Leptothrix cholodnii SP-6: one gene and its partner. The protein of the gene in region 1 interacts with the protein of each later gene in a pairwise test. Links are inferred from orthologs where the notes say so. Each region holds a gene or a part of one and is shown on either strand. Other genes may lie near its edges.

Region 1 (4,391 bases):
GCTGGCGAACAGCGCCTCCCAGTCGAGCGCGAGCAGCTCGCGCTCGAGTTCGGCCGCGCCCATGCCGCTGGCGAACAGGCCGCCGATGATGGCGCCCATCGAGGTGCCGGCGATCAGGTCGACCGGGATGCGCTCGCGCTCGAGCACCTTCAGCACGCCCACATGCGCCAGGCCGCGTGCGCCGCCGCCCGACAGCACCAGGCCGACGCAGGGCCGCGGCTGCTGCGCCGTGCCGCAGGTCTTCAGGCGCGGCGATGGCGCGGTCGGGGCCGGCTCGGTGGGCGCCGGCTCCGCCCGCGCCGGGCCGCACAACCCGAGCACGAGCAGCACCGCAGCGAGCCGGTGAAGGACGGGACGCGTGGCGCAGGGATTCGGCAGCAAACAGGGCCCGTTCATACGCCGATTCTGCCGTCCGCACGGCTCTCTAAAATCGGCCCGACCCACCGCCCGCCGCACCTGGGGCCACCGGCCTTGCTGCGACCTCCGACCCGCCCGATGCCTCACGACCCGCCCCTGCCCGACCCCGACCTGGCGCGCCGCGCCCTGCCACGCGCGCCGTTGCCCGCGGACTGCGAGGTGCTGGTGGTCGGCGCCGGCCCGGCCGGCAGCGCCTGCGCCACCTGGCTGGCGCGTGCCGGGGTCGACGTGGTGCTGGTCGATCAGCACGATTTCCCGCGCGACAAGGTCTGCGGCGACGGCCTGATCCCCGATGCCCACGCCGCGCTGGCGCGGCTGGGCGTGCTCGACGCGGTGATGGCGCAGGCGCAGCCGATCGGCCATGTGCGCTGCGTCGCGCCGCGTGGGGGTCAGGTCGACGTCGCCGGCCGGCTGGCGGTGCTGCCGCGGCGCATCCTCGACCACCTGCTGGTGCGCCACGCCCAGGCCGGCGGCGCGCGGCTGCACACACCGGTGAAGTTCGAGGGTCTGATCGAAGACGGCGGCCGGGTGCGCGGTGCGCGGCTGCGCCAGGCCGGCGCCGACACGATCCACGAACTGCGCGCCGGCTGGGTCGTGCTGGCCACCGGCGCGGCGATGCCGGCGATGCTCGGCGCCGGCCTGTGCGAGCGCCGTGCGCCCAGCGGCGTGGCGTTGCGCGCGCATGTGCGCAACCCGGCGCTGGCCGGACGGCAGACCACGATGGACGTGGTCTGGCACCGGGCGCTGAGCCCCGGCTACGGCTGGATCTTCCCGTGCGGCGGCGACGTCTACAACATCGGCGTGGGCTCGTTCTTCAAGCGCGACGCCAGCACCGACGCCGCCAATCTGCGCGACATGTTCGACGCCTTCACGCGCGTCCACGCCCCGGCGCAGGCGCTGATGCAGGGCGGCGAGTGGGTCAGCGAGCTCAAGGGCGCACCGCTGCGCTGCACGCTGGCGGGCGCGCGGACCGGCCGGCCCGGCCTGCTGGCCACCGGCGAGGCGATCGGCTCGACCTACGACTTCACCGGCGAAGGCATCGGCAAGGCGCTCGAGACCGGCCTGATGGCGGCCGAGGCGCTGCTGGCCGGGCGCGCGCAGGGCTCGGCGGCGGCACCGGCCGATGCGCAGACGCTGGCCGACTACGACGCCCGCCTGGCGACCCTGAAACCGCGTTTTTCGCTCTATGCGCGGGCCAACCACATCAACCGCTACCCGTGGCTGGCCGACCTGGTGATCTGGCGCGCCCGGCGCAGCCCGGGCATGCGCCAGCGCATGAGCGGCCTGCTCAACGAGACCAGCAACCCCGGCACCCTGATCTCGCTGCGTGGCATGCTGAAACTCTTCACCGTCTGAAGCCTGGATCCGGGCGCGCACCATGTGTCAACTTCTCGGCCTCAACGCCAACACGCCGACCGACCTGGTCTTCAGCTTCACGGGCTTCTCGCAGCGTGCGGTCGAGCACAAGGACGGCTTCGGCATCGCCTTCTTCGAAGGGGCCGGCGCGCGGCTGTTCGTCGATCACCACAGCGCGACCGAGTCGCCGGTGGCGCAGATGGTGCGCAACTACCCGATCCGCAGCCGCCACATCCTGGCGCACATCCGCAAGGCGACGCAGGGCGGCGTGGCGCTCGAGAACACCCACCCGTTCCAGCGCGAGCTGTGGGGGCGCTACTGGGTGTTCGCGCACAACGGCAACCTCACCGACTTCAAGCCCAAGCTGCACGCCGCCTACCACCCGGTCGGCCAGACCGACAGCGAACGCGCCTTCTGCTGGCTGCTGCAGGAGCTGGCCAAGAACCACGCCAGCCTGCCGAGCGTGGCGCACCTGAGCGAGACGCTGGCCGAGCTGGTGCCGCAGGTGGCGCGCCACGGCACCTTCAACTTCCTGCTCGGCAACGGCGAGGCGCTGTGGGCGCATTGCTCGACGCGCCTGCATTACGTGCTGCGCCGCCACCCGTTCGCCAGCGCCCACCTGCAGGACGACGATCTGACAGTCGACTTCGCCACCCAGACCACGCCGACCGACCGGGTCGCGCTGATCGTCACCGAGCCGCTGACGCGCAACGAGGACTGGATCGCCCTGACGCCAGGCGAGCTGGCGGTCTTCGTCGACGGCCAGCGCGCGGCGCTCTAGCCGCCACGCGGCGGTGCCGACGCGCGCAGCTGCGCCCGTTCGTGCGAACCGTCACGGATACCGCCCTGCGGCGGGCTCACGTTGGGCACTCGAACGGCCGATCTTGCAGATTGGGCATGCACCTCCGCAGGCCCGATCTGCCAGGAACCCTGCCTTGTCGAGCCGAACCGATCCCGCCAACCTGGACACCGCTGCCACGCCGCAGGCCGCCCAACCGCGCGGCGATGTCTCGGCGCAGATGGTCGACCTGTTCTATCGCCAGTCGCCCGCCGCGCTGCTGGGCGGCGCGATCGGCGCGCTGCTGGTCGTGCTGGCGCTGCAGGACGCCCTGCCGGCGCTCTGGCTGCGCAGCTGGCTGCTGGCGGCCGAGCTGCTGATCGTCGGCCGACTGACCACCACGCTGCACTACATGCACGGCGGCGCCGAGCGCCACAGCCTGGCGCGGTGGCGGCAGCTGGCGCTGGTCTTCACGATCGCCCAGGGTCTGACCTGGGGCAGCCTGGGCCTGATGAGCCTGGCGGTGCCGACCGCGCAGGACGAAGCCCTGATCCTGGTCTGCCTGCTGGTGATCGTGGCCGGCAGTGCCGCGCTGGTGGGCACGCTGCCGCTGCTGGTGCCGCTGTTCGGCGTGCTCACGCTGCTGCCGATCACGCTCGTCATGGCGCTGGGCAGCAGCGGCGCGCAGCACTTCCTGGCGTTCTGCTCGTTCACGTTCATGCTGACGGTGACGGTCAGCCTGCCGCGCAGCATGCAACGCGCGATCCGGGCCCGCCACAGCGCCAGCCTGGCCCAGCGCGACACCCTGCAGCGCCTTGAAATGGCCGAGCAGATGGCCCATGTCGGCCACCTGGTGTGGGACGCCGGCGCCGCGCAGGCACAGCTGTCGGCCGGCGCACAGCGCATGCTCGGGCTCGACGGCGTCGGCGCCCTCGAACACCGCGACATCGTCGAGCTGGTGGTGCCCGCCGACCGCGAACGCGTGCGGCTGCTGATCCGCAACTCGCTGCAGCAGACCCAGAGCCAGCTGCGCTACGAGACCCAGGTGTCGACACCCGCAGGCGTGCGCGACCTGATGGTGGTGCAGCACCTCGAGACCGGCGCCGACGGCCGCGTCACGCGCCTGATGTCGACGCTGCAGGACACCAGCGAGCTCAAGCAGACCCAGCGCGAACTGCAGAAGCTGGCGTTCAACGACCCGCTCACCGGCCTGGGCAACCGCGCCTGGTTCATGCAGGCGCTGGCCGGCATGCTCAGGCAGGGCGAACGCAGCGCGCTGCTGATGCTCGACCTCGATCACTTCAAGGCGATCAACGACACCCTCGGCCACCACGCCGGCGATCTGCTGCTGGGCATGGCAGCGCAGCGGCTGCAGCGGGTCCTGGGCGACACGGCCTCGCTGGCGCGGCTCGGTGGCGACGAGTTCGCGATCATCCTGCCGGCCATCGCCAGCAGCGCCGCCGCGGCCCAGCAGGCCCAGGCGCTGATCGACACCCTGACACGGCCGTTCTCGGTGGCGGGCGTGGAGGTCTACGTGTCGGCCAGCATCGGCATCGCCGTCAGTCCGCAGGACGCCGACGACACCGAGGCGCTGCTGCGCTGCGCCGACGTGGCGATGTTCGACGCCAAGGGCCTCGGCCGCGCCGGCTACCAGTTCTACGCCGCCCAGCAGAGCGAGCGCGCCCGCGAGCGGGTGCTGCTCGAAGGCGACCTGCGGCGCGCGATCGAACGCGGCGAACTCGAGCTGCACTACCAGCCCAAGGTCGACATGCGCACCGACCGGGTGGTCGGTGCCGAGGCCCTGCTGCGCTGGCACCACGCCGAGCGCGGCATGGTGCCG
Region 2 (3,713 bases), 3.6 Mb from region 1 along the record:
GCGAAGGCGCTGAGCTTCTGCACCGGCTACATGGCCAACCTGGCGCTGCTGACCGCACTCGGCGATGCCGAGGCGACCCTCTTTGCCGACAAGCTCAACCACGCCTCGCTGGTCGACGGCGCGCTGCTCGCCAAGGCGAAGCTGCAGCGTTACGCGCACCGCCAGTTCGACGTGCTGGAGCGCCAACTGGCCGCCTGCACCACGCCGATCAAGCTGATCGTCACCGACGCCGTCTTCAGCATGGACGGCGACCTGGCCGAACTCGATCAACTGCTGTCGCTGGCCGAGCGGTTCGACGCCTGGCTGGTGATCGACGACGCGCACGGCTTCGGCGTGCTCGGGCCGAAAGGTCGCGGTTCGCTGGCGCACTTCGGGCTGCGCAGCGAGCGGCTGATCCTGATGGGCACGCTCGGCAAGGCCGCCGGGCTGGGCGGCGCGTTCGTGGCCGCGCACCCGAGCGTGATCGACTGGCTGGTGCAGTCGGCGCGTGCCTACATCTACACGACGGCCGCGCCGCCGGCGATCGCGCACGCGCTGAGCGCCAGCCTGGCGCTGATCGCCGGCGACGAGGGCGAGGCGCGCCGCCAGCATCTGCGCGAGCTGATCGCCGCGCTGCGATGCCAGCTCGCCGCGCTGATCGCCGCGCAGCCTCAGCTCGGCTGGCGGCTGGCCGAGTCGGACACCGCGATCCAGCCGCTGATCGTCGGCAGCAACGACAGCGCGCTGGCGCTGGCGGCCGCGCTCGACGCGCAAGGCCTGTGGGTGCCCGCGATCCGCCCGCCGACGGTGCCGGTCGGCACGGCGCGGTTGCGCATCACGCTGAGCGCGGCGCACAGCCAGGCCGACGTCACGCGGCTGGTCGCGGCGCTGGCCACGACGGCACGGGAGTTGGCATGACATTCAAAGGTGTGTTTGTCACCGGCACCGACACCGAGGTCGGCAAGACCTGCGTCAGCGCCGGCCTGCTGCACTGGTTCGGCCAGGCCGGCCATCGCAGCGCCGGGCTCAAGCCGGTGGCCGCGGGCACCATGCTGATCGACGGCGTGGCGGTCAACGAAGACGTGCGCGCGCTGCGCGACGCCAGCTCGGTCACGTTGACCGACGCCGAGGTCGGCCCCAACCAGTTCACGCAAGCCTGCGCGCCGCACATCGCCGCCGCGCACGAGGGCCGCGCCATCGACCGACAGGCCTTGCGCGACGCCGCGCAAACACTCGCCGCCCGCGCCGACTGGCTGGTGGTCGAAGGGGTCGGCGGCTTCTGCGTGCCCTTCGGCGCCGACTGGGACAGCGCCGACCTGGCCTGCGACCTGGCCCTGCCGGTGGTGCTGGTGGTCGGCCTGCGGCTGGGCTGCCTGAACCACGCGCTGCTCAGCGCCGAGGCCATCCGCAGCCGCGGCTTGCGGCTGGCCGGCTGGGTCGGGAATGTGCTGACCGAGCCGATGCTGCACTGCAGCGAGAATGTCGCCACCCTGAACCACGAGTTCGGGCGGCGCCACCAGGCGGTCTGCCTGGGCCTGATCCCGCGGCTTGCCGACACCCGTCCGGCGGCCGTGGCCGCCCATTTCGATGCCGCGGCGCTGCGCCGGGCATTCGCGTTGAAGTGAGCGCCTGCGCGTTGACGGCCCTGCCGTTCGACCCGCCAGGCTCACGCTGTTCACTCGCTGTTTCCTGTCACCCCTGAGGATTTCCCGACCATGACGACGGCCACCATCTCCCTGTCCACCCTGCAAGCGTCGCGCCCCAGCGTGGCGGCGCGCGCCGATGCGGCGGCGCGCTGGCGCGTGGCCGACGTCGAGGCGCTCTACGCGCTGCCCTTCATGGACCTGCTGTTCCAGGCCCAGCAGGTGCACCGCGCCCACTTCGACGCCAACGAGGTGCAGCTGTCGACGCTGCTGTCGATCAAGACCGGCGGCTGCGCCGAAGACTGCGGCTACTGCCCGCAGTCGGCCCACTTCGACACCGCCGTCGAGGCCAGCAAGCTGATGCCGATCGACGAGGTGCTCGATGCCGCCAACGCCGCCAAGGCGCAGGGCGCGACCCGCTTCTGCATGGGTGCCGCCTGGCGCAGCCCGAAGGAGCGCGACATGGAACGCGTGACCGAGATGGTGCGCGAGGTGCGTGCGCTGGGCCTGGAGACCTGCATGACGCTGGGCATGCTCGACGGCGAACAGGCGCGTGAACTCAAGGACGCCGGCCTCGACTACTACAACCACAACCTCGACAGCGCGCCCGATTTCTACGGCCAGGTCATCAGCACCCGCACCTATCAGGACCGCCTCGACACGCTCGGCAACGTGCGCGACGCCGGCATCAACGTCTGCTGCGGCGGCATCGTCGGCATGGGTGAAAGCCGCACCCAGCGCGCCGGGCTGATCGCGCAGCTGGCGAACCTGTCGCCGTATCCGGAGTCGGTGCCGATCAACAACCTGGTGCCGGTGCCGGGCACGCCGCTGGCCGATGCCGAGCCGATCGACCCGTTCGAGTTCGTGCGCACGATCGCGGTGGCGCGCATCACGATGCCGACCACGATGGTGCGGCTGTCGGCCGGGCGCGAGCAGATGGACGAAGCGCTGCAGGCGCTGTGCTTCGCCGCCGGCGCCAACTCGATCTTCTACGGCGACAAGCTGCTGACCACGAGCAACCCGCAGGCCGCCCGCGACCGCGCGCTCTTCGAGCGCCTGGGCCTGCGCGTGCAGGGCGAGCGCCCGGCCGTGCGTACATCGGACAACTGATGAGCGCCGTGCTGCGGCCGGTCGGTCAGCCGCTCGGCCGGCCCATCGTCGACGCCGCTTTCCTCGCCGACCCCTACCCGACCTACGCCGCGCTGCGCGAGGCCGGGCCGATGCACTGGAGCGACGAGTTCTTCGGCGGCGCCTGGGTGTTGACGCGGCATGCCGACGTCGACGCGGTGCTGCGCGACGACGCCCGTTTCTCGGCCCAGCGCACCGGTGGCTGGGTGATGGGCAGCGACGACACGACCAGCCCGGACGCGCTCAACAGCCGCGCCGAGCTGCAGGACTTCCAGCGCCTGTTCGCCCGCGCGATGCTGTTCATCGACGCGCCCGATCACCAGCGCCTGCGCGGCGTGATGAACGCAGGCTTCCGTGGCGATCAGCTCGAACGGCTGCGCCCGGGCATCGAGCGCTGGATCGACCAGCGCTTCGATGCGATCGACGCCAAGGGTCAGGCCGGCAGCGGGTTCGATTTCATGGCACAGATCGCCCGGCCGATGCCCGCGCAGGTGATCGCCACGCTGATGGGCATCACCGAGGCCGACCGCGGCGACTTCATCGCCTGGTCGGACGACCTGGCCGATTTCATCGGCGCGCCGATGCCCACGCGCGAGCTGACCCGGCGTGCGCGCATCAGCCTGCTGGCGATGGCGCGCTACTTCGAGCAGCTCACCGCGCAGCGCCGCCGGCAGCCCGGCGACGACCTCGTCAGCCGGCTGGTGCAGGGCGAGGCACGCGGCCAGATCCAGCCCGGCGCCGAGATGCTGGCGCAGTGCGCGATGCTGCTGTTCGCCGGCCACGAGACCACCCGCAACCTGCTCGGCAACGGCCTGCACGCGCTGCTGGCCGAGCCGGGGCACTGGCAGCGCCTGCAAGACGAACCGGCCTTGCTGCCGGGCGCCGTGCGCGAGCTGCTGCGCCACGAGAGCCCGGTGCAGTACACCGGCCGACGGGTCGCGACCGACCTGGTGCTGCACGGCC

Evidence for each region. Proteins that work in one complex are often made in the same cells at the same time.
Region 2: the proteins of LCHO_RS01960 (region 1) and bioB interact in binary tests that used the Escherichia coli proteins (3 or more experiments, as listed by UniProt). The link is inferred for Leptothrix cholodnii SP-6 from one-to-one orthologs.

The regions. Positions count from the first base shown.
Region 1 is NC_010524.1:426,212-430,602, reverse strand. Bases 864-3,674 are described here. They hold LCHO_RS01960 (class II glutamine amidotransferase), read left to right. Parts: upstream 864-1,795; coding sequence 1,796-2,554; downstream 2,555-3,674. Other genes in these bases: LCHO_RS21885 (putative bifunctional diguanylate cyclase/phosphodiesterase), read left to right, coding at 2,709-3,674; LCHO_RS01965 (NAD(P)/FAD-dependent oxidoreductase), read left to right, coding at 864-1,773. Also shown: LCHO_RS01970 (patatin-like phospholipase family protein), read right to left, coding at 1-330; more of LCHO_RS01965, read left to right, coding at 496-863; more of LCHO_RS21885, read left to right, coding at 3,675-4,391.
Region 2 is NC_010524.1:4,068,297-4,072,009, forward strand. Bases 791-3,713 are described here. They hold bioB (biotin synthase BioB), read left to right. Parts: upstream 791-1,694; coding sequence 1,695-2,732; downstream 2,733-3,713. Other genes in these bases: bioF (8-amino-7-oxononanoate synthase), read left to right, coding at 791-897; bioD (dethiobiotin synthase), read left to right, coding at 894-1,604; LCHO_RS18140 (cytochrome P450), read left to right, coding at 2,732-3,713. In the rest of the region: more of bioF, read left to right, coding at 1-790. UniProt on the Escherichia coli protein: Catalyzes the conversion of dethiobiotin (DTB) to biotin by the insertion of a sulfur atom into dethiobiotin via a radical-based mechanism.